3 regions of the Heyndrickxia faecalis genome follow, and region 1 is predicted to be linked to each of the others. Evidence: predicted binding sites of a transcription regulator. Region 1 holds the regulator's gene; each other region holds the start of a gene.

Region 1 (10,427 bases):
GAGGGCAAGCCGGGCTTTTTCGCCGCCGCTTAAGGATGAGACGGTTTTTAAAACGTCATCGCCGGAAAAAAGAAAATTCCCGAGTGCCGTGCGGATTTCTTTTTCTGTTTTCAGCGGGTATGCATCCCATAATTCCCGGAGGACCGTTTTATTGGAAGATAAGTCGGCCAGTTCTTGATCGTAATAGCCGGTCATAACGTTGGAGCCATATTCGATCGTGCCGGATATCAGCGGGATTCTCCGGATAATCGATTTCAAAAGCGTTGACTTGCCGATGCCGTTCGGGCCGACAAGGGCAACACTGTCTTGTTTTTTGACTGAAAGATGGATGTTTTTGGCAACCGGCTCCCCGTCGTAGCCGATGGCAGCATCCCGGACATGAAGGACTTCGTTCCCGCTTTGTTTGGCAATTTCAAACGAAAACCGGGCAGATTTTTCATCGCCAAGCGGCTTGTCCATCAATTCCATTTTTTCCAGTTGTTTCCTCCTACTTTGCGCCCGCTTTGTCGTGGTGGCACGGGCAATGTTTTTTTGGATGAATGCCTGCAATTTCGCAACTTCTTCCTGCTGCTTTTCATATTGTTTGACCTCTCGCTCGTACTGGGCGGCCTTTTGTTCCAGATACCGGCTGTAGTTGCCGTGGTATTTTTTAATGGAATGCCTTGAAATTTCATAGACCTGGTTGACGACTTTATCCAGAAAATAACGGTCATGGGACACGATCAGAATGGCGCCTTCATAGCCTTGTAAATATTGCTCCAGCCAGGTGAGCGTTTCGATATCGAGATGGTTTGTCGGCTCATCCAAAATGAGGATGTCCGGCTTTGTGAGCAGCAATTTCGCCAATGCAAGGCGTGTTTTTTGCCCGCCGCTTAATGTCCGGATCGGGGTGTTGTAGTCGTACTGGTCAAAACGGAAGCCATGCAGAACGGACCGGATATCCGCTTCGATCTGATATCCGCCTTCATCTTTAAAACGTGTCTGCAAAGTATCATAAGCATGCAGCACTTTTTCATACTCCGCCGGGCGGTTATAAATCTTAGGGTCGGCCATTTTTTGTTCGTATTCGCGAAGCTGTTTTTCCATATCCAGCAAATTTTTAAAAACCGACATCATTTCGTCCCAAATGGACAGATCCGATTCGAGTCCGGTATTTTGGGCGAGATAACCGATTTCGACACCATTCGGCATAATGATGGAACCTTCATCATAAGAAAGCTGGCCGGCGATGATTTTCAGGAGGGTCGATTTGCCGGCCCCGTTTCTCCCGACCAAGGCAATCCGGTCTTTTGTTTGAATTTCTAATTTTATATCCGATAAAATAAGTTCAGCGCCATAATATTTTGTGACTTGTTGAACTTGCAGCAACATCATCTTTATGTTCACCTCTATACCATTGTAAGTGTACAGGAAGGCGAACTGCAACTCAACCGGCGTGATCGCAGTTCTGAAGAGTAAATTCATCAATTTTTAGATGTTTTATGATAAAATGACTTATCCACATTTAGAAAATTTTTCCATCTATTTTTTCTGCTTTCAAAGTCAAAAAGAGCCGAATTTGCAAATTTCTTTTTTAAAATTGTGGATAACTTCAAAAAAACCTTTTTTTACATCACATCCTTTGCTATAATATAACCATTAAGTAAACCTTACTTGTATTGGCTTACTTAAATGGGTGAAATCCTCGTCTGTTAAAATGCGTGTCCGAAACGATTCCAACAGATTTGAGGATTTTTCTTTTGCCGTTTTTTTGAGTGCTTTTAAGATTGACGAACCTTTTTCAAACAGCTGTCTAATAATATCTGTTATTTGAACTAATAAATAATGATTTTTCATGGCTGTGTAGTTTTGGCTATTGGCATGTTCTATATTGTAACGATTATTTTTTTGTTCGTTAAATCCTTGATTTTCAATCTTCCAGCGGCTTCTTCCTGCAGCGATGAGTCGTTCCACGTTCTTTTTCGTGATTTTAATATCCGTTATAAATACATACTCTTTCGATTTCCCATCCTCTGTTTTCATTGTGGCCTCCATCAGATTGACCGTTCTGTCTTTGTAGGCAATATCATTCACCCAAACTAATGAATTCTGATCCTTACTTTGTTCCAGCTCTTTTATTGCCTTAAACTCCGTCGAGATACTTTTAATTCTCCCTTCCTTAAATCTGCATATATATTTCCATTTGTGCGCCCTGCACAGATTAAATACCGTTTCACATGCATAGAGACTATCTCCCAAGATACAAATCGGTAGTCTTTTAAATATTTTTTTTATTTTCTTTGCCAGCCTGTCGAAGGCTTTTAATTCACAATCTTGCTTAGAAACATTTTCTGATTCATTTTCGATAAATTCGGAGGCAATACTGAAGACCATATCCCCCACGACAAGCTTGGCTTCAAGTACATGGTGCATATAAAGTACGTTCGTTTCTCCTGTTTCTTTATTTGTATATGCCCGTCTCAGGCAGTGTTTACAATGTTTCTTATGAAAGGTGTGTAATCCAGTTCCATCAATGATGACACCCCAGTACTTTCCTTCAATTCGATAAGACTCGAGAGACCTTTTTTTCAATAATTCTTTAATCATATACGTTCTAATTTTTTCTAATTCATTTACATCTAAGCCAGATAAAAAGTCGTTAATTGTATCATAATGTGGAAGTTCTTCAAGAAAATCTAAGCCTAACACCTTCCCTACATTTTTAATACATTCTTCTTTATTAAAACGCTCACTCATGTTTCTCATGGATTTTAGGCCGGTCATATTTTTCAACATCATCGTAAATAAAAGGACCTCTGGACCATAAGTGATATAGCTTTGATGTCGGTGGTCTGCTACCTTTTTTAGGTTATTCATCAGGTCTTTGAAAAAATGCTTCTGAATTTTAAGGAACTCGAAAAAATAATTTGCTTCTTTTTCACGATTTCTTTTTTCTTTTCTAGTAACCAAAATAAAAACCCCCTCAAAACAGCCAAGTTTAATTAGGGCTTGCTGAACGAATCAAATTTTAGCTTGTATTCGACTTGTCACTAAGCCATACCAAAATATTCGTCCAGCAAGCTCTAATTATTTAAATTATTACATATTTGGCCGTATTTTTGGGGGGGATACTTAAATTATCACGAAAAATTTTTACTCCTCAGAGCTGCGTGATCGGAATTTGTCAAAAAACTTTTCACATAAATTCGTAAAAACCCATGAAAAAAATGCTTACTTGTGATATATTTAACATAGTTGGAGAGAGAAAAAGACGCATGCAGGCATTTTTTTAAAACATATTTTTTCTTTGCTCAGATAGGAGTAATATTATAATGAAGAATGGCAGCGCTGCCATTCTGGAATGGACGCACGATTGGAACCAACAGCACAAAAAACTTAAGCTTTCAACTTGGGGGATTTCACATGAAGGATGAATCAGTAAAAATACCGCAAGCCACTGCAAAACGGCTTCCATTATATTACCGGTACCTGAGAAATTTATATACACTTGGCAAGCAAAGGGTATCCTCGGCGGAACTGAGTGAAGCGGTGAAAGTCGACTCCGCTACGATACGCAGGGATTTTTCCTACTTCGGGGCACTTGGAAAAAAAGGTTATGGTTATAATGTAAAATATTTATTGTCTTTTTTCGGCAAGACGCTGAACCAGGATGAGATCACAGATGTAGCGCTGGTTGGCGTTGGGAACCTCGGTACAGCCCTTTTGAATTACAATTTTTCGAAGAATAACAGCGCACGGATTGTGATGGCATTTGACAATGACCCCGGGAAGGTGGGGAGCCATGTTGGCAATGTGCCTGTTTACAGCATGGACGAATTAAGAGAACGGCTTTGCGCGGAAGATGTGACGGTTGTGATTTTGACGGTCCCCGCTTCCAGTGCCCAGGCAGTGACAGACGAGCTTGCCAGTACAAATGTAAAAGGCGTTTTAAACTTTACACCTGCCCGGCTGAACGTGCCGCCGGATATCCGCGTCCATCATATTGACCTGGCCGTGGAACTGCAGGCACTGATCTACTTTTTAAAACATTATTCAAATGATGAAGAAAATTTGAAAGAAACAAAAGAGCCGGTTGCGAAGCCATAGCCAAAAAGCTTTTTTTCCGTTATCATAGTGGGTACAGGGGGTGGCCCGATTGAAAACGGAATGCAGGCGCAAATGGCAATGGCCGGATTTGGCTGTGGCGTGCAAAGGGAAAAGGGCGGATTCAACGCCGGCACTTAAAGGGGAACGGCGATGAATACGAAAAAAATGCCGGTTACCGGACACATCCAGGAATTGAGAAAGCGGTTAATTACCGTTCTCATTTTCTTTCTGTTTGCCCTGGTTGTTGGCTTTTTTACCGCAAAACCTGTTATACGTTATTTGCAGCATGCCAAAAATGCCGGCATGTTCACGATGAATGCCTTCAGGGTAACCGATCCTATTAAGGTTTTTATGGAAGTTTCGGTTGTGATCGCATGCCTATTGACCCTGCCGGTGATTTTGTACCAGCTTTGGGCGTTTATAAGCCCGGGGCTGTATGAGAAAGAAAAGAAACTGACATTAAGTTACATTCCTGTTTCCATCTTGCTTTTTATAGCCGGCGTTTCTTTTTCCTATTTCGTGCTTTGTCCGCTGATGGTGAAGTTTATGATGGGCTTGTCAAATGAAATGGGCATTCGTGCGGTGATCGGGATCCGGGAGTATATTCAGTTTCTGCTAGAGATCACGCTTCCGTTTGGCTTTGTGTTCCAAATGCCGGTCGTGGTCCTGTTTCTGACCCGGCTTGGCATCATTACGCCGAGACTGTTGAAAAAGGTAAGAAAATATGCGTATCTTGCTTTGATTGCAGCTGCCGGCATCATCACCCCGCCGGACGTGTTTTCGCAGCTGATTACCTTTGTTCCACTCGTTTTGCTGTATGAAGCAAGCACACTGATTTCGAAAATGGCGTACCGCAATGCCAAAAAAGCGGCAAAAGAAATGCCAATGGATGAACAGACGATTGCTTCTGAATAAGAAAGCCGTTTTCCGGACGGAGCCGGAAAACGGCTTTTATTTTTTCACTGAGTTTTTCAGCTTGAAATGGAGAAAGATCAGCCTGATGCCGGAACCCAGATCCAATGTTGCAATCAACAGCAGTAAATAAGAAAAAAAGCCCCAGCCGCCCACTTGTACCTGCTGAATGGCAAAATAAGTGAACAAAGCCCCGAGCAGGCAGTTTACAATCCCTGAAAAAAGTGGTCTCATTATAGAAGTCCTCCAATTGAGCTGTAAATTTCATGTACGGATGTCTGCAGAACGGACGGGTGCAAAAGCAGCCTCACGACCACAATCGTGTTCATGGAAACATGCGCAAACATGGAAACGGTGATCCGGTTTGTTTTCTCGTATAAATAAGCGAGCGTCAGCCCTAAAAGGGAATATAAAAACAAGTGGCTCGGTTCGGTATGCGCGAGTCCGAAAATAACCGAGCTGACAATACCGGATAAAAGGAATGAAAAGCGCCTGCGCAGCGTGCCGAAAATGATTTTCCGAAAAACGATTTCCTCGAGAATCGGCCCTGCGATCGAGCTGATGAGGATGACGAGCGGAAATCTTTCAATCAGCGCCATGATTTGCTGCGTATTGTTGGAGGCAGCCGGGGCACCGAATAATGATTCAATGATCGCGGCTGCAGTCTGGGCAAAGAAACAAAGAAAGACGCCGCCTATTGCCCATATGGCGGATGGCGCGGCCGGAAGCGGTTCAGTCCGGTCTGTTTCTTTCTTTGCGGCTTTTCTTAAAAAGTACAGGACGATGATCAGCCCGATGATAAAGCTGATGACGGTCCAAAGCGGGGGCGTCAATGTCCGCATGCTGTCTGCCGGTTCGTGGAAAACGTTCACCCCGGCATAGTAGAGCAACGGATACCCGACGGCGCCGGACAGCAGCATAAGGATGTACGTCACGAGAATATACACATACTCTTTTTTCACGCGTTCTTTTCCTTTCTTGCCAGTTCAAAGTTTAAAGGATCGCAAATTCGTCCAATATGTTCATTGTACTATTGAACCGGGCGGGGTTCAAATGCCGTGCGCAGAGCCAGCCTTTTCAGTTGCATATCCGGATGGTGATCAAGCATACTTATAAAAGGGCAAGCGGCTGAAATGGAGGCGCGCAACCGGCATCCTTTGACGGGGCTCTTTAAAGGATGCAGGGCCCGAAAAAAATAAAAAAAGTTGGATGAGAGACTTGCAAAAAAGCAAGGAATTATTTATTATAATAAATGTGTTAGCACTCAACTTATGCGAGTGCTAATAATGGACAAAATTTTACATAATACGAATTAAGGAGGTTGTTTCACGTGTTAAAACCACTGGGTGATCGCGTTGTCATTGAATTAGTTGAATCGGAAGAAAAAACAGCAAGCGGTATTGTCCTGCCTGACACGGCAAAAGAAAAGCCACAGGAAGGCAAAGTTGTGGCTGTCGGTTCCGGGCGTACCCTTGATAACGGTGAACGTGTTGCCATCGATGTAGCAGTAGGCGACCGCATCATCTTCTCGAAATATGCCGGCACTGAAGTGAAATATGACGGAAAAGAATACTTAATCCTTCGTGAAAGCGATATTCTGGCGGTTGTGGAATAAGCCTGGCTTGTTGAAACATAGAAATAACGATATGACATGAGGAGGTTTTATAAATGGCAAAAGAAATTAAATTCGGCGAAGAAGCCCGCCGCGGTATGCTTCGTGGTGTGGATAAACTGGCAGATGCTGTAAAAGTGACATTGGGCCCGAAAGGACGTAACGTCGTTCTGGAAAAGAAATTCGGTTCTCCGCTGATCACAAATGACGGTGTCACGATCGCAAAAGAAATTGAACTCGAAGACGCGTTTGAAAACATGGGTGCCAAACTTGTCTCCGAAGTGGCCAGCAAAACGAACGATGTAGCTGGTGACGGTACAACCACTGCAACTGTTCTGGCACAGGCAATGATCCGTGAAGGCCTGAAAAACGTAACAGCAGGTGCAAACCCGGTTGGCATCCGCAAAGGGATTGAAAAAGCAGTTGCGGCTGCTGTCGAAGAATTAAAAGCCATTTCGAAACCAATCGAAGGCAAAGCTTCCATCGCCCAAGTTGCTGCAATTTCCTCTGCTGACGAAGAAGTCGGCGAATTGATCGCTGAAGCAATGGAACGCGTGGGCAACGATGGCGTTATTACCATTGAAGAATCAAAAGGCTTCTCAACGGAATTGGACGTTGTGGAAGGAATGCAGTTCGACCGTGGCTATGCATCGCCTTACATGGTAACGGATTCCGACAAAATGGAAGCTGTTCTGGATAACCCTTACATCTTAATTACAGACAAGAAGATTTCCAATATCCAGGAAATCCTGCCTGTTCTCGAACAAGTTGTCCAACAAGGCAAACCGCTGTTGCTGATTGCGGAAGATGTTGAAGGGGAAGCTCTTGCAACACTCGTTGTCAACAAACTGCGTGGCACATTCAATGCAGTTGCGGTGAAAGCGCCTGGCTTCGGTGACCGCCGCAAAGCGATGCTCGAAGATATTGCAACCCTGACAGGCGGCGAAGTGATCACAGAAGAACTCGGTCTTGATTTAAAATCTGCAACAATTGACCAGCTCGGCCGTGCCGGAAAAGTGGTTGTTACAAAAGAAACAACGACAATCGTGGAAGGGGCAGGCGACTCTGCTGCAATTTCTGCACGTGTAAACCAAATCCGCATGCAATTGGAAGAAACAACTTCCGAATTTGACCGCGAAAAATTACAAGAACGCCTTGCAAAACTGGCTGGCGGCGTAGCAGTCATCAAAGTCGGTGCTGCGACAGAAACCGAATTGAAAGAACGCAAACTGCGCATTGAAGATGCTTTGAACTCTACGCGCGCTGCTGTTGAGGAAGGCATTGTAGCAGGCGGTGGCACGGCGCTTATCAATGTCATCAAGAAAGTCGCTTCCATTGAGGCAGAAGGCGACGTTCAAACAGGCATCAATATCGTTGCACGCGCTTTGGAAGAACCTGTACGCCAAATCGCGGAAAATGCCGGCCTTGAAGGTTCAGTCATTGTCGAACGCCTGAAAAAAGAAGATGTCGGCATTGGTTACAATGCCGCCAATGGAGAATGGGTCAACATGATTGAAGCGGGTATCGTGGACCCGACGAAAGTAACCCGTTCCGCACTTCAAAATGCTGCATCTGTTGCTGCAATGCTGCTTACAACAGAAGCAGTTGTTGCCGACAAACCTGAACCGCCGGCACCTGCAGGCGGCGGCGCCCCTGACATGGGCATGGGCGGCATGATGTAATAAGCGCCTGAAAATGCTGGGATAACGGCTTTTACAGACGTTCAAAACTGTACCATTCCATGTTTCGGTTCATGTTTTAGATCGTTACATTTTTAATGAGGCTCCCGGGAAGTGACCGGGAGCCTCTTTTTTCTGTTTCTCATACACGCTTTGTGTATGCTTACAAATGAACAGGGGTGTTGAAATGGCAAAAGCCGAAAAGAAGGGAAGCGGCATGAGTCCTGTACGGGGTGATTGCGAAATGAAGGGAAGCGTATAAACCGTAAGTAAGATGGTTGCAAAATAGAGGGAAGTGTTTGAGAAAAGTGATTGCGGAATGAAGGCTATGCCCATAAGCCGCTAATGATGGCGGGTGAGGCAAGCGGCAAACGTAAGCGTGGTGGGCGCGAAATGAAGGGCCTGAACAGGTGACAGAAAGAAGGCAAGCCGGTTTTTTTAGGGATGCCGGCCCGGTTATTCCGCGTGTTCACGGAATACCCAGAGCCTTGTGCCAAGAAAATTGACGGCCATCCCTGCCAGTGTGGCAATGATCTTCGCGTATAAAAGCGGCCAGCCCCACTGCTCGTGAAAGAGGAAAAGCAGAAGGGAAGTCAGCGCATAGACGATTAAATTGACGGCAATAAACCGTGAAGCCTCGCCCCATGTTGCTTTTTTTCTTACTTGAAACGTCCAGAACCGGTTCAGCAAATAACTGTTTGCCATGCCGGCCGTATAAGAGCAGGCCTGTGCAACAAGATAAGGCACATGGAATGATGTGAGCAGAAAAAATACGAGAAAATCAACAAGCGTATTTCCGGCGCCGACAATGCAAAACTTAAGAAAAGCGGCATATTGTTTGAGCATGGGTCCAGCAAACCTTTCGTAAGTTGTGTTTTCAAGTTTTCATTGTATCACTGTTTTGGCTTAAGGCGAAAGAAGATTTCCCGTCTTTATATAAATTCGTTTCAATAGTATAGCGCGGGCGCCTTTTGACTTCTTTAAAAATTTTGCCGATGTATTCCCCGATCAGCCCTACCGCCATCAACTCCAGGCCGCCAAGGAGCCAGATAGAGATGATCAGGGAAGCCCAGCCGGAGACGGTATGGCCGGCAAGTTCCTCTATAAGGGCATAAAGGCCGACAAAAGCACTTAAAATAAACGTGACAAACCCGAGGGCCGTCACAAAGCGGACCGGGGTTATGCTGAAAGACGTAATGCCATCCAGGGCAAAAGCGAGCATTTTCTTTAACGGATATTTTGATTCCCCGGCCATCCGCTCTTTTCGGTCGTAATACACTTTCGTAGAAGGAAACCCGAGCAAAGGGATAATCCCGCGCAAAAACAGATTTGCTTCTTTATATTTTAAAAGTTCCTCCAATGTTCTCTTGCTCATCAGCCGGAAATCAGCATGGTTCGGCACGAGCTGAATCCCCATTTTTCCCATCAGCCAGTAGAACCCTTGCGCACTTGTCCGTTTAAACCAAGTGTCCGTTTCCCGGCTGTCGCGGACGCCGTATACAATATCGTAGCCTTGCCAATATTTTTCCATAAAATCCCGAATCGCCCGGATATCGTCCTGCAAATCGGCATCAATGGAGATGACGCAGTCGGAATGCTCACTGGCGACCGTAAGCCCTGCAAGCAGCGCATTCTGGTGCCCGGCATTGCGCGACAGTTTAATGCCTTTTACAAACGGATGGCGGGCCGAAGCGGATTCAATGATCTGCCAGGTTTTGTCGCGGCTCCCGTCATCGACAAACAAGAGCGTGCTGTCTTTTGCAATCAGTTTGGACTGGATCAGAGATTCGAGCACCTCTGACAGCTGCTTCATCGTTTCATGCAATACGGCTTCTTCATTATAACAAGGAACAACAATCGTTAATTTCGGATATTGACTCATTCTACAGCATCTCCTTTACCAGCATGATGCTTACTTTACTTCGTATAAATAAATGGTCCACGCCGAGTCGGCATTGCGGAAAGTTTTTAAAAACCGCAAATGCTCTTCTTCTGCGTTTTGGATCGGGACAGCCGAGAAAATATACCGCCCGCCAAGCTTTTCAAACGCTTTTGTATCGATGGCAAGATGATGGATTTTGACGCCGCTGTTTTTCCGGAATTCATAATGCTTGCCCAGTTCGCTGACAAAAATATAA
Region 2 (10,427 bases), 650 kb from region 1:
CTTCCAAGCATGGCTTGCTGACGACGCTCGCATGGGGTATTGATGGAAAAGTCGAGTATGCCCTTGAAGGCAGCATCTTTGTGGCAGGGTCAGCGATTCAATGGCTGCGTGACGGGATGCGCATGATCAAAGACAGCGCCCAAAGTGAATCGTATGCAGAACGGGTCGATTCGACAGATGGCGTGTATGTCGTGCCGGCATTTGTCGGGCTTGGGACGCCGTACTGGGAAAGCGATGTGCGCGGCGCGGTGTTCGGGCTGACACGGGGCACCACGAAAGAACATTTTATCCGGGCCACGCTTGAATCGCTCGCCTACCAGACGAAAGATGTGCTTGCCGCGATGGAGGCGGATTCCGGATTGCCGCTTAAAACATTGCGTGCGGACGGCGGCGCAGTGAAAAACAATTTTCTCATGCAGTTCCAAAGCGATATGTTGGGCGTGCCGGTTGAACGCCCGGTTGTGAGCGAAACTACAGCACTTGGCGCCGCATATTTGGCGGGGCTTGCGGTCGGTTACTGGGAATCGCGTGAAGAAATTGCCCGCCAGTGGAAAGTGGAACGCAAATTTGAACCGTCACTCGCGGAAAAAGAGCGCGAAGCCTTATATGGCGGATGGAAAAAAGCAATCCACGCAACCATTGCCTTTAAATAGATTTATAGCATTTCGGCTGCCGTTCTTGCTGCAGCCGGCATGGTTTGATCCGGCTTGTCCTGTGGCAGTTTAGCTGTTGCAGGCGGCCACTGCTTTTCAATAGATTGCTATGGTTCGGTTTTCACAGCACCTTGGATTCCCGGCCATCCGGATGTGACTGCAGAAAATGCGGTATTCAGCCGGTTTTCCTTCGATGGCTTGTCTATTGGACTTTTAAACAGCTTTCGGGAAACGTGGCCGGCTATTGCTTTGTTGCCGCGCATGGTTCGGGCACTATTGCCTTCCATGCTTTGGCCGGCGGTGCCTTATCTGTCGGGGCAACGGCATGAAACAGGTATTACTCACATTTGCCCGGTGCATAACAGCTGAAAATCAGCGGAAGGTCTGTTATAATAAAAACAAGTTCATAAAATGTCAAGAGATGCAGAGAGACCTGGCTTGTTTTATGGGAGTTTTCCATAATGCATGTGTCAGGTCTCTTTTTATTTTGAAGGAGGAGATGAAAATGGAATTTTCAGGAAAACAGCGCGGGACGGTTTTACAAGGCATGAAAAATAAAACGTTCGATCTGCTTGTGATCGGCGGCGGCATTACAGGGGCCGGCATTGCGCTTGACGCAGTGACGCGCGGCATGTCGGTAGCGCTTGTCGAGATGCAGGATTTCGCGGCGGGCACGTCAAGCCGGTCAACCAAACTTGTCCATGGGGGCCTGCGGTACTTGAAGCAGTTTGAAGTAAAGATGGTGGCTGAAGTCGGAAAAGAGCGCGCCATCGTTTATGAAAACGGCCCGCATGTGACAACGCCGGAATGGATGCTGCTGCCGTTCCATAAGGGCGGCACGTTCGGCGCGTTTACAACGAATATCGGCTTACGGCTGTACGACTTTTTAGCTGGCGTGAAAAAAACGGAACGCCGGAAAATGCTGTCGGCTTCGGAAACCTTAAATAAGGAACCGCTGATCAAAAAAGACGGGCTGAAAGGCGGCGGTTATTATGTCGAATACCGGACGGACGACGCGCGGCTGACCATTGAAGTCATGAAAGCAGCTGTCGCACATGGGGCGCTGGCTGTAAACTATGCAAAAGCGGAAGAGTATTTGTATGAAAACGGCCGTATCTGCGGGGCCACTGTTCGTGACCAGATCAGCGGGGAAACCGTAAATGTGCGGGCGAAAATGGTCGTCAATGCGACCGGGCCGTGGAGTGATAAAATGCGCAATAAGGACGGGAAAGGGAGCAAAAGCCTCCGCCTCACAAAGGGCGTGCATATTGTGTTTGACCAAAGCATCTTCCCGCTCCGGCAAGCCGTGTATTTTGATACGCCGGATGGCCGCATGGTGTTTGCCATTCCGCGCGGCGGCAAAACGTATGTCGGCACAACGGATACATTTTACGACAAAGACCCGATTCACCCGAAACCGCTCCCGGAAGATATTGATTACTTATTGAAAGCGATCCGCTTTATGTTTCCGGAAGTCAAAGTGACAGCCCATGATGTCGAATCAAGCTGGGCCGGCGTCCGTCCGCTGATTTACGAAGAAGGAAAAGACGCCTCCGAAATTTCGCGTAAAGATGAAATTTGGGAATCCGAAAGCGGCCTCGTGACAATCGCAGGCGGCAAACTGACCGGCTACCGGAAAATGGCGGAAACGGTTGTAGATCTTGTGGCGCGCAGGCTTGGCGGCAATTTCCGGCCGTGCCAAACGAAGCACTTGCCGATTTCCGGCGGTGACGTAGGCGGCTCTGAAAAATTGCCGGCGTTTGTCAAAGCAAAATCAAAAGAAGGGGAAGCAAGCGGCCTGTCTGCTGAAGCAAGCCGGGCGATTGCGGAAAAATATGGCACGAACGCGGATCACGTATATGCATACGCGAAAAGCTGGAAAGACGACTATCCGCTGCCGCGGGAAGTGTACGCCGTATTGAAATACGCAGTGGAACAAGAAATGGCGGTAAAACCGGTCGATTTCTTCATTCGCCGTACCGGTGCCCTTTTCTTTGATATCAACTGGGTCCGCAAATGGAAAGAGCCGGTCATGACATGGTTGGCCGCCGAATTTTCCTGGGATGCGGAGACAGAACAGGCGTACAGGGAAGAATTGGAAGAAGCATTGCGAGAAGCGGTACCGGAAGTATAAACTTGTCCCGGAAAAAGGCACAGACCCTGGTGGCGACTATTCATATTGGGAGTATACGTTCCCAGCATTCTTTCAAAGACAGCTGGAAAAAAGCAGCGGGCACTGTTCCGCTGCTTTTTGCGTTTTGTTTAGACCATGCTTTGTTAAAAGCAAAATTTTTTTAATATAAAAATAGTGAAAACGGGAGAAACCTGTACTATAATAGAAATATAATTCGTGATACTAAAATGTAAGCGCAAACAGAGGGGATGGCAAATGAGGATCAACTTTCGGAATCTTACAGTACAAGTCGTGATTGGCATCATTCTGGGGATTATTGTAGGGCTTGTTTCACCTAAATTCGGCGCAGAACTGAATATTCTCGCGCAATGGTTTATTAAACTCATCAAAATGCTCGTCCCGCCGATTATCTTCTTTACGGTCATTATCGGGATCGGCGGCATGGGGGATTTGAAAAAAGTCGGCCGGATCGGCGGCAAGGCGCTTATCTATTTTGAAGTCGTCAGCACGGTTGCGCTCGCCATCGGTCTGGTTATCGTTAATTTAATCCAGCCTGGCCACGGCATTGATACAAGCCATGCGAAAACAAGCCAGGTTTCACAATTCGTCACGCAGGCAAAAGACAACGAACACGGTTTTATTGGTTTTATTTCCGGTATTATTCCGGAAAGCATCGCCGGGGCTTTTGTCAAGGGAGACCTTTTGCCAATATTATTCTTTGCGGTACTGTTCGGGGTCGCTGCTGCATCTCTCGGGGAGAGGGCAAAACCGGTTATCCGCTTTTTTGAAGACATAACGGAAATCTTCTTTAAAATTGTCGGCATTGTCATGAAAGTGTCGCCGATCGCTGCATTCGGGGCAATGGCCTATACAGTCGGCCAGTTTGGCGCAAGCTCGCTGATCAATCTCGGCGAATTAATGGGATCCGTCTACCTGACGATGATCATTTTTATCGTGCTTGTCCTCGGCGGGATTGCGAAAGCGTTTGGGTTTAATATTTTCAAATTCATCGCTTATATAAAGGAAGAACTTTTACTCGTGCTCGGGACTTCTTCATCGGAATCGGCGATGCCTTCCCTGATGAGAAAACTCGAAAAATTCGGCTGTTCAAAATCCGTTGTCGGCCTTGTCGTTCCAACCGGCTACTCGTTTAACCTGGACGGCACCGCCATCTACTTGTCAATGGCTTCCATTTTCATTGCGCAGGCGTACAATGTGCACCTGACGATCGGGCACCAAATCATGCTGCTGCTGATTTTAATGCTGACATCAAAAGGGGCGGCGGGCGTGACCGGTTCCGGTTTCATTACCCTTGCTGCGACTTTGTCTGCGTTCCCGGTTATCCCGGTTGCGGGGATCGCACTGTTGATCGGCGTGGACCGGTTCATGTCCGAATCGCGCGCGCTCACAAACATTATTGGAAATGCCGTCGCGACGGTCGTCATCTCCAAAACAGAGAAAGAATTTGACGAAAAGGAAGCACCGGAAACGGTTGCCCATCCTACAGAATCGATTCCTTCTTAATAAGAGGCGCTCCGATTGGGGCCCTCTTCTTTTTTTACATTGGCTTTGGGCAGTGTGCTTATTTTTGTGTACAATAGAGTGTGTTGAAGGGATTTGTCCTGCAGGCCGCCTGCAGCTGCGTAATGAGGAAGTGAGCGCTTTGGAAAACCTGCGTAAAATGCCGCTTTTTAAAGGACTCGGGGATGCGGATCTGGCTGTGATCGCAGAAATATCCGTTAAAAAGCATGTCGAAAAGGGTGCGCATATTTTTTTCCAGGGGGACCCGCAGGAGGCCGTTTATTTTATTGAAAGCGGGGAAGTGAAAATTTACCGCACCGATGCGAACGGCAAAGAGCAGGTTGTCACACTGCTTCGCGATGGCGACATGTTCCCGCATGTTGGTTTTTTCCGGAAAATAAGCTACCCGGCGAATGCGATGGCGGTTGTGGACACGAATCTCGTTGCCATCCGGATTGCTGATTTTGAAAGCGTGTTGCTCAACAATCCGCAGCTGACCATGACTCTATACGGTGTGATGAGTGATGAAATCCTTGACTTGCAGGACCGCCTCGAAGCCCAGATTTTAAACAACGCTTACGAGCAAGTGGTCAAACTTTTTCTGCGCCTCGCCCGTACACATGGCGTTCAGGAAAAAGACGGGCTGGTCCTCGTGAAAACCCCGCTCAACAACTCAGACCTCGCCAACATGATCGGCGTCACCCGCGAAACGGTCAGCCGCACGATCCGCCAGCTTAAAGAAAAAAACCTCATTCTCCCGCAGGAAAAAGGCACGTACTTCATTCACCAGGAAAAACTGACAGAGGAACTGCTTGGGGAATAAAGAACTTCCCGCCGGTAAGAATTAAAGCAAAGAAAGACATGGGAGCAAAACGTCCTTCATCCGGGGTGATGAAGGACAAAAGACTGGCACCTGTGCAACGGAATGTCCTTCATCGAGGGTATGAAAGACAAAAGAGAGTCGCCCAGGCAGCGAAATGTCCTTCATAGAGGTGATGAAAGACAAAAGAGAGTTGCCAGGGCAGCGAAATGTCTTTCATCGGGGTGATGAAAGACAAAAGAAACGCCCGTAAGCAGTGAAACGTCTTTCATCGAGGGTATGAAAGACAAAAGAAGGGCACCTGTGCAACGAAATGTCCTTCATCGAAAGTATGAAAGACAAAAGAAACGCCCGCGAGCAGTGAAACGTCCTTCATCAAGATAATGAAGGACAAAAGGGGAACGAACGCGCAACGAGTTGTTCTTCCCCGAGGCCAGAAAAGAAAAATGAAATGCAAAACCGTCCCTTTTTAAAAGGCTGTCCTCCCAGGCAGCCTTTTAAAAGTCAAACGGCTTCTTCGAGCAACCGCTTGAATAGAATATTATTTTCCAGGTGAATGTGCTGGAATGTATCATTTTCAAAATTTTCAAGGCGTTGGTACACGAGCTGGAATGTACGGCATGCCCCTTCCGGCAATGTATAGTTATTGGTAATTTCGCGAAGCCGGTGCAAAATTTCCCCGACAGCGGCATGTTCTGTTTCAAGATCGGCCAAACCGGCTGTCGCGGCTTTCAGGTTAGCGGCAGATGGATGGCTTTCGTATGCACGAATGGCCGGGAATTGTTCAGCGTCTTCTTTTTCAGTATGCGCCAGCAGTTCTGCCTTTAATTGGCTAAACAGTTCATGCACTTCGATGAGATGCGGGTGGTTGCCGCCGTGGACGCGCATCACTTTTGTCACATACGGGCTCAAATTTGGCAGCTCCTCGCGCAAAAACGCATGGTGGGTGGCCTGAATGTGGTTGACAATTTCCGTATAGCCCGCTTCATTCCAATTTTGCCCAACGGCTTTTCCGGCATATTGGCCATAAAGGTTGCAAATGGCATCAACCAGTTCATCTGCTGACAGGTTGCGCTTTTCCGCTGCTTCTTTCACAGACACATTGCCGCCGCAACAAAAATCGATACGGTTTGCTTTAAACAGATCCGCCGCTTTTGGAAATAAAGTTACAATTTCCCCGACAGTCTGGTTTGTTGTAAAACGTTCCATTGAATTCACTCCTCCATTCCATTGCTGTCTTCATCATAAACCATCAGCACCCGCTTATTTGTGATGCACATCACAAAAAATGAGACAAGTTCTTATTTAGAAAAAAAGCATCCCAAAATATCCGGGATGTTTTGGCCATAAGAAGCATGATCTGACCAAAGAAAAAAGCGCCAATTTAAATTGGCGCTTCCGCAATTATTCTGCTTTGCTTGCTTCTAATTCCACCGTAAATTTGATTTCATCGCCAACGAGGACACCGCCTGTTTCAAGGGCTGCGTTCCAAGTAAGGCCGTAATTGCTCCGTTTTACGGTCCCTTCTGCACTAAAGCCGGCTGTTTCCGCGCCGCTCATCGGGTTTTTCGAAATCCCTTCAAATGTGACTTTAAAGGTTTCTTCTTTTGTCACGCCATGAATCGTTAAATCACCGGTAACGTTATAATCATTGTCCCCTGCCTTTGTAACCGACTTGGAAACAAATGTAATATTCGGATATTGTTCAGCATCTAAGAAATCTGCAGAACGAAGATGATTATCGCGGTCATCATTTTTCGTATGAATGCTGCTGGCATCAACAATAAAAGAAACTTTTGCATCCGTTAAATCTTGGGGATCAGCTTCGATTTCGGCTTCGAATTTTTGAAAAGACCCTTTTACTTTTGAAATCATCATATGTTTTACTGTGAAATCAATGGTGCTATGTGCATAGTCAACTGCCCATTTTGTTTTTGTCATCATGAATTCCTCCTGTCTTTAAAACTTACTTTTCGTAACTTAGTTTAATATTGTAAGTGAAAAAAGTCAAGAAAACCGAACCCTTTTTTTAAAAGGGTTCGGTTTCTGAATCAGCAGGTAGGCAGAACCCTGCATGTTAACAGTGCTTTTTGCACTTTCTTTCGCAGTATAGTGGTTCTTACACCAGGCAGAATCCTGCGTTGTTAACGGTGTTTGCGGGAACCAATCCGGGTACGCCGTAAGTCGCGCAAAAGCCGCGTGCTGAAAACCCGCAGCAATACGTGCCAGTCAATAACTGGAGAAGGTAGGTAATTCCAGCCCAAAAATTGCATGCCAACTTATATATAATGATGCCCATTCCATCGCATCTATATACTCTGGCTTTAGCTCTAGGCCAGATTGGACAAGTGCAGCCATTCATTCCTTGACCATTACATATGCTTCAATTCAGTTGTCAACCGAGCTTCGCGGCGCAGCCATTCATTCCTTGGTCATTACGTATACTTCAATTCGGTCGTCAACCGAGCCCCGCGGCAAAGCCATTCATTTCTTGACAATTGCGTATGCTCAATTCGATCGCCAACTGAGCCCCGCAGTAAGCCACTCATTCTTTGGCAATTACGTATGCTTCAATTCGGTCGTCAACCGAGCCCCGCGGCGCAGCCATTCATTCTTTGACAATGCCGTGCAACATGCAGATGTCATTCTGCAAACGGGAACCAGCCCGGCGTTGAGATGATCATCTTCCACAGCGGTTCCGGAATAACGAGCCGTTCGCGGTCGCCTTTTTGTAACGCGGTTTGAATCGCATCCTTTTGTCCGGCTTTGATTTTTTCCACCCAATGCGGTTCCATGACAAGCTCACGGCCGAGGGCAATAAGTGGCACGCCGGTTTCCATTGCTTTCAAAACCTCGTCTCCTGTGTGCAGGGAACCGACGCCGATCAAAGGCACGCGGCCTGCAGTATGTTCCACGATCTGTTCCATGCGCGGACGGCCGGGTTCACCGCCGCGGCGGGCTTTAGACCAGAAATGCTGCAGGGAAATATGCACGTAGTCGAGCTCTTTTTCCATCAGCGCATCCAACAGCGCGAACGTGTCATCCATCGTAATTCCCGGTTCGTACGGTTCTTCCGGGGACAAGCGGTATCCGACTAAAAACGGCCGATCTGCATATTCCTCCACCGCTTTTTTCACAGCATCAACGACAGCAAGCGGGAATGCAAGCCGTTTTTCCAGGCTGCCGCCCCACTCGTCTTCACGCCGGTTCGTATACGGGGAGAAAAATTGCTGAATCAGATAACCGTTTGCACCGTGAATTTCAACGCCGTCAAAACCGGCTTCGATCACGCGGCGTGTTGCTTCGCCAAATGCTTTCACAATTTCAGCGGTTTCTTCTCCTGTCAACGCGCGCGCATGGACGCTGCCGTCTGACGAATCTGTTTCACTCGCGCTCACAACATCCCCGCCGGGCACGAGTTCAGCCGGGCATTCGCGGCCGCCATGGTGGATTTGCACAACCGCTTTTGCGCCGTTTTGCTGAATCGTTTGTGCCAGTTTTTTCATGCTCTCAACCATTTCATCTGTATGCACGCCGGGTTGCCCGGTAAACGCTTTTCCGTTTTCCGTAACATTGGCACATGCTGTCACGACCATCCCCGGTCCTTTGGCACGTTCCGCGTAATAACGCAGCTCAGCATCGGAAATCGTGCCGTCATCATTCGAGGAATAATGGGTCATCGGCGCCATCACGATGCGGTTTTCCGCCCTGACGCCGCTTTTAAACGTAATGGGTTCAAACAGTTTATCGTATTTGCTCATGGTAGTGCTCCTTTCCTGTTTGCTTTCGCTTTTTTATTATGCTCCAATCTGCAAAAAAACGAAAACGAAAAGCACCGATTCAACCATGCAGGCATATCATATAGGAAAGTATTTTTTACATCATGAATTGGGAGACGTGAATGATGAGTGATGTCCTTTTACTGCTTCAAATGGTGGCAAAAAGGTTGAGTATCCTTTCGTTGATTACAGCGGTATTGCTGTTGTTGTCCCATTTATGGCTGTACGCTGTATTTGCGTTCATCATAATGGGCGGCCTGATTTGCGTTGACCGGATCATCAGTGAAAAAGGCCATTCACGGGCAGCGGAAAACCAGCGCTATTATACTTTGATCGTTGTGACAGATGAAGAGTGGTATGAAGAAGAGCATGTGCCGTTTCTTGAAATGGATCATGTCTCCTTGGAGCTGCATTATCAGTATGAAGATATCCGCCGCATCAATCCGCTGATCCAGCTGCAGGCGTTTCCCGGATTTGTTCTCGTCGAAACGGATGATACAAAAAGAATAGAGGAATTGTTGCAAAACCCGGCGCTCGTTACGGGAAACTATGCGGAAGTCGTACGTTTTCTGAAACAGGAAAGTGCGGTGGAAAACTGATGCCCGCTTGCAATGGGATGCCTGGCAGGTAGCGGAACATAAATGAACTTTTTAAGAAAAATCGGAAAGGCTTCCTCTCACGAACAATTCCTGTGTTAAAATGTAAAAAAAGTACGTTCAAGGGGAGCTTTTTCAATGTTTTTTCAAAAAGGGGAAAAGTTAGAAGAAGATTTGTACTCCAATAGCGGCGTCCTGTTGCTGCGGAAAGGGACGTTTCTTACAGAAAGGCTCGCTGCCATTTTAAATAAATATGAAGTCCTGCGCGATCCGGAATTGGACGGCAGGCGCATTGCCACCGAAGTGCCCGGGATCTTCCATGACTTATTATATGAGAGTATTTACCATGAAATGGAAGAACTCCAGCGCATCATTCAAGTGAAAACAACCCTTTGTGATGCAGAAGTGGAGAGTATGGAAAAAAATTTTCGCAAGCTTTACAAAGAAGTGTTTACGACCCGGACGTCTATTTTGGAACTAATGGAGCATTTCTCCGCTGACGAATATTTGTTCAAACACTGTATCCATGTCGGGCTGATCGCTGCCAATATTGGGAAAATTTTGAAGCTGGATCCTGAAAAGCAAAGCCTGCTGGCGCAAATGGGGCTTTTCCACGATATTGGCAAGTTCACCATTGACCCGCAAATTCTCAATAAACCGGGAAGACTAACAGATGAAGAGTTTGCCTTGATCAAGAAGCATCCGGAAGCGGGTTACCGGCTGCTTGAGAAAACATCGCTCGACCCGATGATTTTAAAAGGGACCCTAATGCACCATGAACGGCTGGACGGCTCAGGCTATCCGGATGGCAGGAAAACCATTCCTTTTCTTGTCAGAATTTTATCGGTGGCGGATACGTTTGACGCCATTTGTTCCAACCGCGCATACCGCAGGAGGCAGCCGGTGTTTTTTGCAATTGACGAA
Region 3 (10,427 bases), 950 kb from region 1:
AGAAGTCTAATAACTGCCCATCATCAGCCGAAAAAGCACCCAAATCTATCTTTTCCCTTTTTCACATGATTTGAGTCCGTTTTCATTCTCGTAATATGAATTTAATCGTATTGTAATCTTCCTTTCTACCTATTTGTGTTATAACAAGAGTACGGAGAAGGGAGTTGTCTTATGCACTTAAAAAGGCGAATTGCAGTTATGGCGTTTGCCATATTCGTTGGCACGGCACAACTAAATGCCTATGCAGAAACAGATCAAGGTTCCTTACAGAAAAAATTGGATGAAAATACGCAAACCATCCAAAAGAAAGAATCGGAGAAAAAAGCCGTCGAAAGCAAAATGGAGAATTTGCAAAAAGACTGGAATACATTGCAATCGTCCATTCAAAAAAATAAAGATAATATCGCAGCAACCGAAGCGAAAATCCAGTCAGCAAAAGATTCTATCGAAAAGAAAAAAGAGGAAATTGTAAAGCTGGAGGACCAAGTTTCTGCACGGGAAGGCGTGATTAAAAAACGCCTCGTTGCCATGCAAAAAAACAACCAATACGACTATGTGATTGAAACGATTTTAAACGCGGAAAGCATTGGCGACCTGATCAACCGGGTCAGTGCAGTCGCGACCCTGCTGAACGCTGATACAAGCCTTTTGGATCAGCAAAAAGCAGACCTTGCGAAAATTGAAGCCGATAAAAAAGCCATTGCAGACCAGGAAAAAGTGCTCGAACAGGAGCAGGCAAACTTAAAAAGCAGCCAAGCAAAACTGCAAACAGATTTAAAAGAAAAGGAAAAGGCATTGTCGGGACTAAAATCGAAGTATGACAGCATTCAAAATGAGTTGTCACAAGCGGAACAAAAACAAACCGACTTGAATACAAAAATCAGCAACCTGCAAAAAGAAATAAAGGCACAGCAGGCGGCTGCAAAAGCAAGGGAAGAAGCCCTCGCAAAACAAGCACGCGATGCTGAAGCCGAAAAAGCAGCAGAAGCGCAAGCAGAAAAAAACGCAGAAGCACAAGCGAAAAAGCCAGCGGAAGCCAGTGCCGGGAAAACGGCCGGAACCAAACCCGCCGCATCTGCCAGCCACAGTACGCCACAAGGCAAATCCTTTTATGTGACGGCAACATCTTATAACCATGAAGATACGAAGTCGGACATTACTGCTACAGGATATAACATTAAGAAAAACCCGAACATGAAATTGATCGCTGTCGATCCGTCGGTCATTCCGCTCGGCAGCAAAGTCTGGGTTGAAGGATACGGGGTTGCCATCGCAGCCGATACCGGTGGTGCCATTAAGGGCCATATCATCGATGTCCTGATGCCGAACAAAAAAGCTTCCATCGCATGGGGGCGCCGTACAGTCAAAGTGATCATATTGAATTAAGAAAAAGCAGCCTTGAACCGATTCAAGGCTGCTTTTTTATATCCACCTATGGGGTCCCGTATAAAATGAACTTAAGTTTTTACATCAAGCCCGAGCACCAATTTGCATGAAGGAGGCAACAGAGCTGCGATATTTTGGTCATTTTATTAAAGTGAATTTCAATTGTTCGCGTCAAAATCAATGATCATCATGGCTTCCGGGAATACATAGAGAGTAGGAATCTTTAGTTCAACTTGTATAGCATAAATTTAGGAGCGGGGGCACGGAACAAACGTGAACTTTTTCGGCAGTCCTTTTTCAGGCAGGCGCCGGGATTTTTTTCAAAGAAAAAGCCGGGCCTCCCATGAAGCCCAGCCGACACATGCTTACAATACAGGTGCCATCGTTTCTTTTAATACTTTAACAGAATGGCTAAATTGTTCCTGTTCTTTGTCGTTCAGCTCGATTTCAACCACTTCACGGACGCCTTGGCGGTTAATAACGGCAGGAACACCAATGTACACATCGCTGTTTCCGTACTGGCCTTCCAAAAAGGCAGAGACTGTCAAAACACTGTTTTCATTGTTCAGGATCGCTCTTGTGATCCGGGTCAGAGACATCCCGATGCCGTAAAATGTGGCCCCTTTTCGTTCAATGATATGGTAAGCCGCATCTCTCGTGTTGACAAAAATATCATCTAATGTTTTTTGGTCAATGGTTCCCTTTTGCAGATAGCTTTCAATGGTGTCATAACCGATCGTTGTATGGCTCCAAACCGGAAGTTCCGTGTCGCCGTGTTCGCCGATAATTGCGGCATGGACATTGCGCGGGTCAATTCCGAAGTGGGCGCTCAAAGAGTTGCGGAGACGCGCGGAGTCAAGCACTGTGCCCGAACCGATAACATGTTCTTTCGGCAGGCCGGACTCTTTCCAAGTTACATATGTCAAAATGTCAACCGGGTTGCTGGCAACAAGAAAAATCCCGTTAAAGCCGCTGTCCATGATGCTCTTAATCATGCCTTTAAAAATTTTTGCGTTTTTGGCAACAAGATCAAGCCTTGTTTCGCCCGGTTTTTGCGGGGAACCTGCCGTAATGACAACAAGATCGGCAGTGCCGCAATCGGAATAATCGCCTTTCCAAACGCGGGTCGGCGTAGGCGCAAATGGCAGGCCGTGGTTCAGGTCCATGGCTTCCCCTTCTGCTTTTGCTTCGTTAATATCGATTAAAACAAGCTCTTCTGCAACACCCTGATTAATCATGGCGTAGCAGTAACTTGTACCAACTGCACCCGTTCCAACCACTGCAATACGATTGACCTTTTTCATGTATAATCTTCCTTCCCATCAAAAGTAAAAGATATATCCACTGTATGAAAGCAGTTTTGCAAGCCCGGCATGGCGGGCCCCTATCCAGTCTATGGATATTGTGCCAACTCCTAATGGATTCCATACTGCTTTTCCTTTAAAGCAGGACGATTAAACTTTTGCAGCAAATGCTGCCATACGGTTTGTGAAAGAGATGGACGGCATGCTCTTTTATGACTGAAATTGATCGTTCCGTTCATTTTCTTTTCTTCCACATGGGTAAGTATACCACTATTTTTGTGATCAGATTCACATATTTTATGGCGAAAATTTGAAAATTCACCTGCCTGCATGAAGGAAAATGACGGTTTTTCCGTTATTATCCGTTTACATTTTTCACAAATGATTTTATTTGAAAAGGTCAGATATGTAAACGGTATTCCCTTTTGTGCGCACTTTCACAAATTGACCCGGGCAGAGAAATGAATGGCTGATCCCACCCAAATGATTGAATGCCTGCTCTGTCCTCCAAAAACGCAGAATCTGCCCGCTTAAAAAAAATCCGCATCACATGCATGGAAGCGTGGACGGCAGACATCGACAAAAACGCAACTGTCCAGTCATTCAATTGCGCATCATAAATGGACGTGATGTGGACAGCCAGTACGCCGAGCATAATAAAGCCTCACATAAAATCAATTTCATATAAATGCACTTTTTTCAAAGAAAGCATCTCCTTTTCTCTTCATACCGGCTGCTTTATTTGTACTCTAACAACGATTTCTTAATTTATTATTAAAGAAGAAAAAAACGGTTTCACCGCCAATTCTTTTCTTCCCATCCCCGGTACTTGCCCCGCAAAAAACACGAATGATATTTACCGTTGACTTTTAATTGTTCGCATTTTATCCTTAATTTATCCTTCTATGTAGGGAATGTTCCTTTGCTGTTTTTTAATTTTATAAAGTATTAGACTTTTTTCATTTTACAAGTATAATAATAAGTATCATTTTCTTTGTGCATTTTTCTACCAAATGAAAGGAGCGATTATCCTTGCATCAAATTGATGAAAAGAAAGCACCCCGGATGGCACTGCAGGCAGACATGGATTTTCTCGCCGGGCTGCTGGATAAAGTGATCCTATTTGAAGGCGGCGAAGCATTGCTCAAAACGATCCAAAATATTCGCTCCCTGGCACAAAAAGCGAGGGAAACAGGCGATGAGGCTTTCTACCTTCAATTAAAAAAAGAAATTACAGATCTGAATCCGCCAGAACGCCAGGAAGTCATCCGCGCCTTCTCTACCTATCTGCAATTATTTAATATTACCGAGCAAAATTTTAGGATTAAGCGCCGGCGGGAGTACCAATCGGAAGATACAGACCAGGTTCAACCGCGTTCACTTGAAGATGGCATCGAAACGCTGCGGAAAGAAAAAGTGCCGGCTGAAATGGTTGCAGAACTGCTGAACAGCTTATCGCTTGAACTGATTATCACGGCACACCCGACAGAAGCAACAAGGCGGACCATTCTGCAAATCCACAAACGCATTGCAGATCTTTTAAAAGCGCTCGAATATGCAAACACCCGTTACGAGAAAAAAGTCATTGAAGAAACGATTTTGAATGAGATTACCATTTTATGGCAAAGTTCCGAAATCCGCGAGAAAAAACCGTCCGTTCTCGACGAAGTGAAAAACGGGCTTTACTATTTCGACAATGTCCTGTTCGACGTGCTGCCGCGCATACACGAAGACTTGGAAGACTATCTGCACGAATCGTACGGACAGCGATTTAAAGTCCCTTCCTATCTTCATTTTGGCTCGTGGATCGGCGGCGACCGGGACGGAAACCCGAACGTGACCGCGGACATCACCTGGAAAACGCTCGAAATGCAACGTGAACTCGTATTGGAAAAATATAAAAAGTCGCTTACAACACTCCGGGAGCTCCTCAGCCATTCTTCCAAAAAAATAAGCGCCAGCCATGCCCTGCTTGCGTCTGTGGAAAGCGAAGAAAATACAATGCCGGCTGCAAAATTATGGCCGACAAAAGATGAAATTTACCGCAGAAAACTGACGATTATGATCCATAAACTGGAATGTGTGGGGAAAAACAATGGCGGCTATCACTCCACAGAGGAGCTCCTTGCCGATCTGTATATGATCCGGGACAGCGTGAACCAGCACCATCCGGCCGGGCATCCGATTAAATTGCTCCGCAAAGTCATCCGCCAGGTCGAGTTGTTCGGTTTCCACCTGGCATCACTCGATATCCGCAACCATAGCGGCGAGCATGAATCGGCCCTTGCCGAGGTGCTTTATAACGTCAATATTGCGAAGGACTATAAAAATCTGTCCGAAGATGAAAAAGTCGCGGTGCTCCTGAAAGCTCTAAACGACCCGCGGCCGATGATTTCAATCTATGATACTTTTACGCCGGAAACGCAGGAAGTCATCAATACATTCCGGATGATCAAACGCGCCCACCAAACATTTGGCGAACGGTCCATCCAGGTATATTTGATCAGCATGGCACACTCGGTCAGCGACGTGCTGGAAGTGCTCGTGCTCGCGAAAGAAGCCGGCCTGTACCGCGTCTACCCGAGCGGGGATATTTTAAGCGAGATCCATATCGCCCCGCTTCTGGAAACGATCGCGGACTTGCGGAACGGCGCGAAAATGCTCGAAACCCTTTTCCAAATGCCCATTTACCGGAACCATTTAAAGGTGCGAGGCAATCTGCAGGAAGTCATGCTCGGCTATTCCGACGGTAGCAAAGACGGCGGCACGATGACAGCGAACTGGCAGCTGTACAAAGCACAGAAAGAAATTCACGAAATGGGCGCCAAATACGGCATCAAGCTGAAATTTTTCCACGGGCGCGGCGGTTCGCTCGGGCGTGGCGGCGGCCCGCTTTATTCAAGCCTTTTGTCCCAGCCGCCAGTTACACTTGGCGACGGCGTGAAAATCACCGAGCAGGGTGAGGTGCTGTCATCGCGCTATTTGCTGCGCGACATTGCTTACCGAAGCCTTGAGCAGGCGACATCTACAATGATGTGTGCCATCACGGAACAAAAACAGAACGAGAAAAATGGCAAAACGCCAAACGAAGAAGCTGTCAGGGCAATGGATAAAATTTCCGAATATGCGCTTGAAAAATATCAGGAACTCGTCTTCCGCGACCCTGACTTCCTGTCTTATTTCAAACAGGCAACGCCTTTAAATGAGATCGGTGAACTCAACATCGGCTCCCGCCCGATGAGCCGGAAAGGGAGCGCCCGTTTCGAAGACTTGCGCGCCATTCCGTGGGTATTTTCCTGGACGCAAAGCCGCCAGCTCCTCCCCGCCTGGTATGCAGCCGGCACAGGTCTGAGCAAATATGTGGAAGAAACCGGCAATTTCAAGTTGCTCCAGGAAATGTATGCATCATGGCCGTTCTTCCACGCAACGATCAATAACCTGCAAATGGCATTGATCAAGGCGGAGCTTTCCACGGCTGAAGAATATACGAGGCTGGTGAAAGATCCTGAAGTTGCCGGCCGGATTTTCGGCCTGATCAAAGCGGAATACGAACTAACGAAGGAAATGGTTTTAAAGATTGCGGACCAAAAAGAATTGCTGGATTACACGCCAAACATTAAAGAATCGGTGCGTCTCCGCAACCCGTACGTTGACCCGCTGAACCTGTTCCAAGTCTACCTTATTTCGCAACTGCGTGAACGCGAAAACAAAGATGAAAAAGCCCGGCACCTGCTGATGGAGGTCCTGCTTACAATCAACGGCATCGCCGCAGGGCTCCGGAATACAGGCTGATAGCAAAAAAACCTGTCTTGAATCAAGGCAGGTTTTTTTGTACGCTACTTTTTGGGGGCCAAAAACTTTTCCGCATGGTAAAGGGCAGCCCATGCTATGGGGAAACTTGTCCCCTCCTTTTTAACGGAAATTGTAAAAAAATGCAGAACTTATTGTATAATGGCTTTAAGAATATGCCGGGGGTGTGCTAATGGATGACTTTATCGGATTGATTTCAGTCATTTTAATTTTTTCTGTGCCGATTGTCGCAATTGTAACGAATTTTTTTAAGTCGCGCGAAAAAATAAGAGTACAAGTTTTGGAGAAAGAACTGGAGCTTGAAAAACTGAAAAACGAAAACTTCCTGCTGGAAACAGAAAAAATGAGGCTGGAATTACAAAAAATGGAGCTGGACGGGCCTAAGGATGAGTGGGTTGTGAAATAAGCTTAGAAAATTAAAGCAAGTTAAAAGAGCGGCCTACTCATTTACCGCTCTTTTTCACCTGCGCATCTTTCCGCTTCTTTTTCGGGAAGGTAATCGTAAATGTTGTCCCTTCGCCAAGTTTGCTGTCGACTCTGATTTTGCCGCTGTGCTTTTCCACAATCCATTTTGCAATGGAAAGGCCGAGGCCGAGGCTTTCCGTTTTCGTCCGTGATTTGCTGACCTGAAAGAAGCGGTCAAATATTTTCTCACGGTCCTCCTCTTTCAGGCCGATGCCGTTGTCCTGTACGGAGATACCGACATGGTTTTTGCTTTCAAAGCAAGCCAGCTCAATTTTCCCGCCGTCCCCCGTGTATTTCATCGCATTGTCAAGCAAAATGACAATGAGCTGGTGGATCCGGTCGCGGTCCCCTGAAAACGTAACCGGCGGGGCGGATTTTAAAATCAGGGTTTTTCCCTGGATGGCCGCCAGTTCTGAAAAATGATCCATAATCTCCCGGAGCAGCTCATCGAGATAAAATGGTTTTCGTTCAATTTCAATTTTATCCGAATCGGAACGTGCCAGTGTCAAGAGGTTGGACACAAGCTTTGTAAGACGGCGGCATTCATTCAAAACAGTGGAAATATCCTGGAGAACATCCCGCACCGTTTCATTCGGCTTGCGCAGCAAAAGCTCCACTCGTGACTGGATCACCGCAAGCGGCGTGCGAATTTCATGGGAAGCATCAGAAACAAATTGCGTTTGTTTATCCCACGCGGCTTTGATCGGTTTTAATGCCCGTTCCGCCAACACCAGCCCGGCGATCACCGCAAGCAGGCTGGCGAGCGCGCAGCCGGCAATCGTAATGATCATCAGTTTATGGAGCATGAGCACTTCCCCGTCAATTTGCGCAAGGAACTGGATTTTCACATCTTCATTTTGCATCATGCCTTTTACCGTGTACGTCCGAAAGTAATGCCCCGCTACCTTGATCGTTTCCATACGGTGGACATGTGCCGGTGCAAATTCCGCCGCATATTGTTCATAAAGATACACATCCGGACCGTCACTGGGTGTGGACATCAGGTTATTATTTTTGTCCCAGATCAAAATGCGCAGGCGGATATCATTGCCGTGGGGATCGCCGGCTAAGCTTCCACCTTTTTTTTCGATCCGGTCGAGCGCCCTGTAAATGGACTGGTCAGCCTCGCTGTACATATGTGTGCGCACATACATATAAATGACCGTTCCTAAAACGGCAATCAGCAAAATAAATACGCATGCGTTTAATGCCGTCAGTTTGATCCTCGTTTTACGGAACATGAATTATTTGTCCGGCTCCTTTAAAAGGTATCCAATCCCGCGCACATTTTGGATATCTTTATGATAGCCGAACGGTTCCAGCTTTTTCCGCAAATGGTGGATGTATACTTCCACAATCGCAATCGTCGTATCGCTTTCAAATCCCCAGACCCGGTCAAAAATCTGTTCACGCGTTAAAATATTGCCGCTGTTTTGGATCAGGTATTCGAGCAGTTCGTATTGTGTGATCGTCAGTTTCAACGGCTGGCCGTCGACTTTGATTTCTTTTTCTTTTCCGAATAACTCGATGCCGCGGTAACGGAGCGTATGGTCGATCGTCATATTGCCCGATCGTCTGAGCGATGCGCGGATCCTCGCTTTTAGTTCCGCAGCCTGGAACGGTTTGACAATATAATCATCGCCCCCGATTTCAAGCCCTGTGACCCGGTCCTCAAGCGAGTCTTTTGCCGTCACAAACAGGACCGGCGTTTCGACCCGGTCTTTCCGCAACGTTTTTAATATCGAAAAGCCGTCCATCTCCGGCAGCATGACATCAAGCAGGATAATGTCGAAAATATTTTGCTGGGCAAGATACAGCGCTTCTTCCCCGTCTGTTGCGGTTTCCACTTCGAATTCATCTTCGAGCATCCGCTTCATGGATTCCAAAAGGGATACGTTGTCTTCCACAATCAACAGCTTCATCAGTAAAACCTCCATTTTTCCATTATATCAAAAAGATTCTGCTCCTTCTTTCCATTCCAGCGGCTTGCTACTATGGGAAAACACCCGGATGCGTTTGTCCGGGTGTTTTCCTATATTATTTGTTCTACGGACTGCAAAAATTTTACGCAGTAAGTGTCTTCCGGTTATTATTCGTACCGCAAAGCCTGAATCGGATTCAGTTTTGACGCTTTATTTGCCGGGAAAACGCCGAAGACGACACCGACAATGAGCGAAAAGCCGAACGAAAGGGCAGTAACTGAAAGCGACAGGGTAACGCTCGTGCTTGCAAAGAGCGCGTAAATTTTGATAGCGGCAAACCCGGCCCCTACGCCGATCAGGCCGCCTAATGCACTCAATACGACCGCTTCAATCAAAAACTGGACAAGAATATCTTTCCGTTTTGCCCCGATCGCTTTCCGGATCCCGATTTCCTTCGTCCGTTCCGATACAGAAACAAACATAATATTCATAATCCCGATCCCGCCAACCAATAGCGAGATGCTTGCGATGCTGCCGAGAAGGAGTGACATCGTATTCTGTACGTCGCTCATCGCATCCATGACATCCTGCGAATTGGAAACACTGTAATCGTCCGTATCATGGAAGACGGATAAAAGCGCGTAATTCAACTGGCGTTCGACAAAAGAAACCTGGTCTGCACTTTGCACCTGAACGTAAACCGAACTGATGGCATTGGAACCGGTCAGTTGCTCGGCTGTTCTGAGCGGCACGAAAATTGTATCATCCCCGCTTGACCCCATCGAGCTACCGGAAGATTGCAGGACGCCGACCACTTTATAGGAAGTCCCGTTCAGCTGGACCGTCTGCCCGACCGGGTTTTCCCCGGAAAACAAGGTTGATGCCGCACTTGATCCGAGCACAACGGTTTTTAAGCGCAGTTCATTGTCTATATCGGCAAGAAAGCGGCCGTTTGCAACTTTTATATTTTTGATTTTTTGATAAGATGCAGTGGTGCCAACAACGCTAATTGTGGACGATGTTGTTCCGTTTTTGGCAGTGATCCGTCCTGAAATGACCGGGGCAACCCGCTTCACACCGTTCACTTTTTGCAAACCATTGACATCATCGGCCGTAAAATCACTGCTGTCCGAGTTAAGAACGCTGACGCTTAATACGTTTGTGCCAAGGCTGTTAATCGAAGCATTCACGGATTGGGAGCTGGACTGCCCGATCGAGACGAGGGCAATCACCGAAGCTACCCCGATAATAATCCCGAGCATCGTCAAAAACGATCGCAGTTTGCTTGTTTGGATGTTTCGCCATGCCAGTTTAAAAGAAGGCAGAAGTTTCAACAGGATCCCCTCCGTTCTCATATAGCCGGCCGTCTTTAATCTGCACAATCCGCTTGGCCTGTCTTGCAACGCCAAGGTCATGGGTAATTAAAATAATGGTATGGCCTTCCCCGTTTAACTTTTTCATCACGTCCAAAATTTCTTTGCTTGTTTTGCTGTCGAGGGCACCGGTCGGTTCATCTGCAAGCAGAATCGGCGGATTGCAA

What was found. Region 1 encodes Rex, which represses fermentation and respiration genes when NADH is low (regulators of the CRP and FNR family bind a similar motif). Its sites were predicted from a motif close to TTGTGAAATATTTCACAA; they were not measured.
Region 2: ric (iron-sulfur cluster repair di-iron protein) is a predicted target of Rex. The motif match lies at 6,396-6,413, and genes of this name have one in related genera.
Region 3: ABR335_RS14115 (L-lactate dehydrogenase) is a predicted target of Rex. The motif match lies at 2,967-2,984, and genes of this name have one in related genera.

Annotation. Positions count from the first base shown of each region.
Region 1 is NZ_CP158453.1:349,764-360,190, forward strand. Features, by position in the region: gene ABR335_RS01700 (ABC-F family ATP-binding cassette domain-containing protein) at 1-1,374, opposite strand, end outside; gene ABR335_RS01705 (transposase family protein) at 1,639-2,949, opposite strand; gene ABR335_RS01710 (redox-sensing transcriptional repressor Rex) at 3,403-4,086, shown strand; gene tatC (twin-arginine translocase subunit TatC) at 4,237-5,001, shown strand; gene ABR335_RS01720 (YdiK family protein) at 5,038-5,232, opposite strand; gene ABR335_RS01725 (CPBP family intramembrane glutamic endopeptidase) at 5,232-5,960, opposite strand; gene groES (co-chaperone GroES) at 6,329-6,613, shown strand; gene groL (chaperonin GroEL) at 6,667-8,292, shown strand; gene ABR335_RS01740 (GtrA family protein) at 8,746-9,135, opposite strand; gene ABR335_RS01745 (glycosyltransferase family 2 protein) at 9,167-10,171, opposite strand; gene ABR335_RS01750 (DUF6044 family protein) at 10,202-10,427, opposite strand, start outside.
Region 2 is NZ_CP158453.1:3,221,283-3,231,709, reverse strand. Features, by position in the region: gene glpK (glycerol kinase GlpK) at 1-653, shown strand, start outside; gene ABR335_RS15405 (glycerol-3-phosphate dehydrogenase/oxidase) at 1,159-2,787, shown strand; gene dctA (C4-dicarboxylate transporter DctA) at 3,043-4,311, shown strand; gene ABR335_RS15395 (Crp/Fnr family transcriptional regulator) at 4,451-5,131, shown strand; gene ric (iron-sulfur cluster repair di-iron protein) at 5,633-6,337, opposite strand; gene ABR335_RS15385 (YceI family protein) at 6,533-7,069, opposite strand; gene ABR335_RS15380 (NADH-dependent flavin oxidoreductase) at 7,771-8,889, opposite strand; gene ABR335_RS15375 (hypothetical protein) at 9,033-9,506, shown strand; gene ABR335_RS15370 (HD-GYP domain-containing protein) at 9,642-10,427, shown strand, end outside.
Region 3 is NZ_CP158453.1:2,924,533-2,934,959, forward strand. Features, by position in the region: gene ABR335_RS14105 (hypothetical protein) at 1-43, opposite strand, end outside; gene ABR335_RS14110 (3D domain-containing protein) at 172-1,386, shown strand; gene ABR335_RS14115 (L-lactate dehydrogenase) at 1,752-2,690, opposite strand; gene ABR335_RS14120 (hypothetical protein) at 3,091-3,345, opposite strand; gene ppc (phosphoenolpyruvate carboxylase) at 3,774-6,482, shown strand; gene ABR335_RS14130 (hypothetical protein) at 6,673-6,906, shown strand; gene ABR335_RS14135 (sensor histidine kinase) at 6,944-8,206, opposite strand; gene ABR335_RS14140 (response regulator transcription factor) at 8,210-8,887, opposite strand; gene ABR335_RS14145 (ABC transporter permease) at 9,055-10,221, opposite strand; partial or broken gene ABR335_RS14150 (ABC transporter ATP-binding protein) at 10,199-10,427, opposite strand, start outside.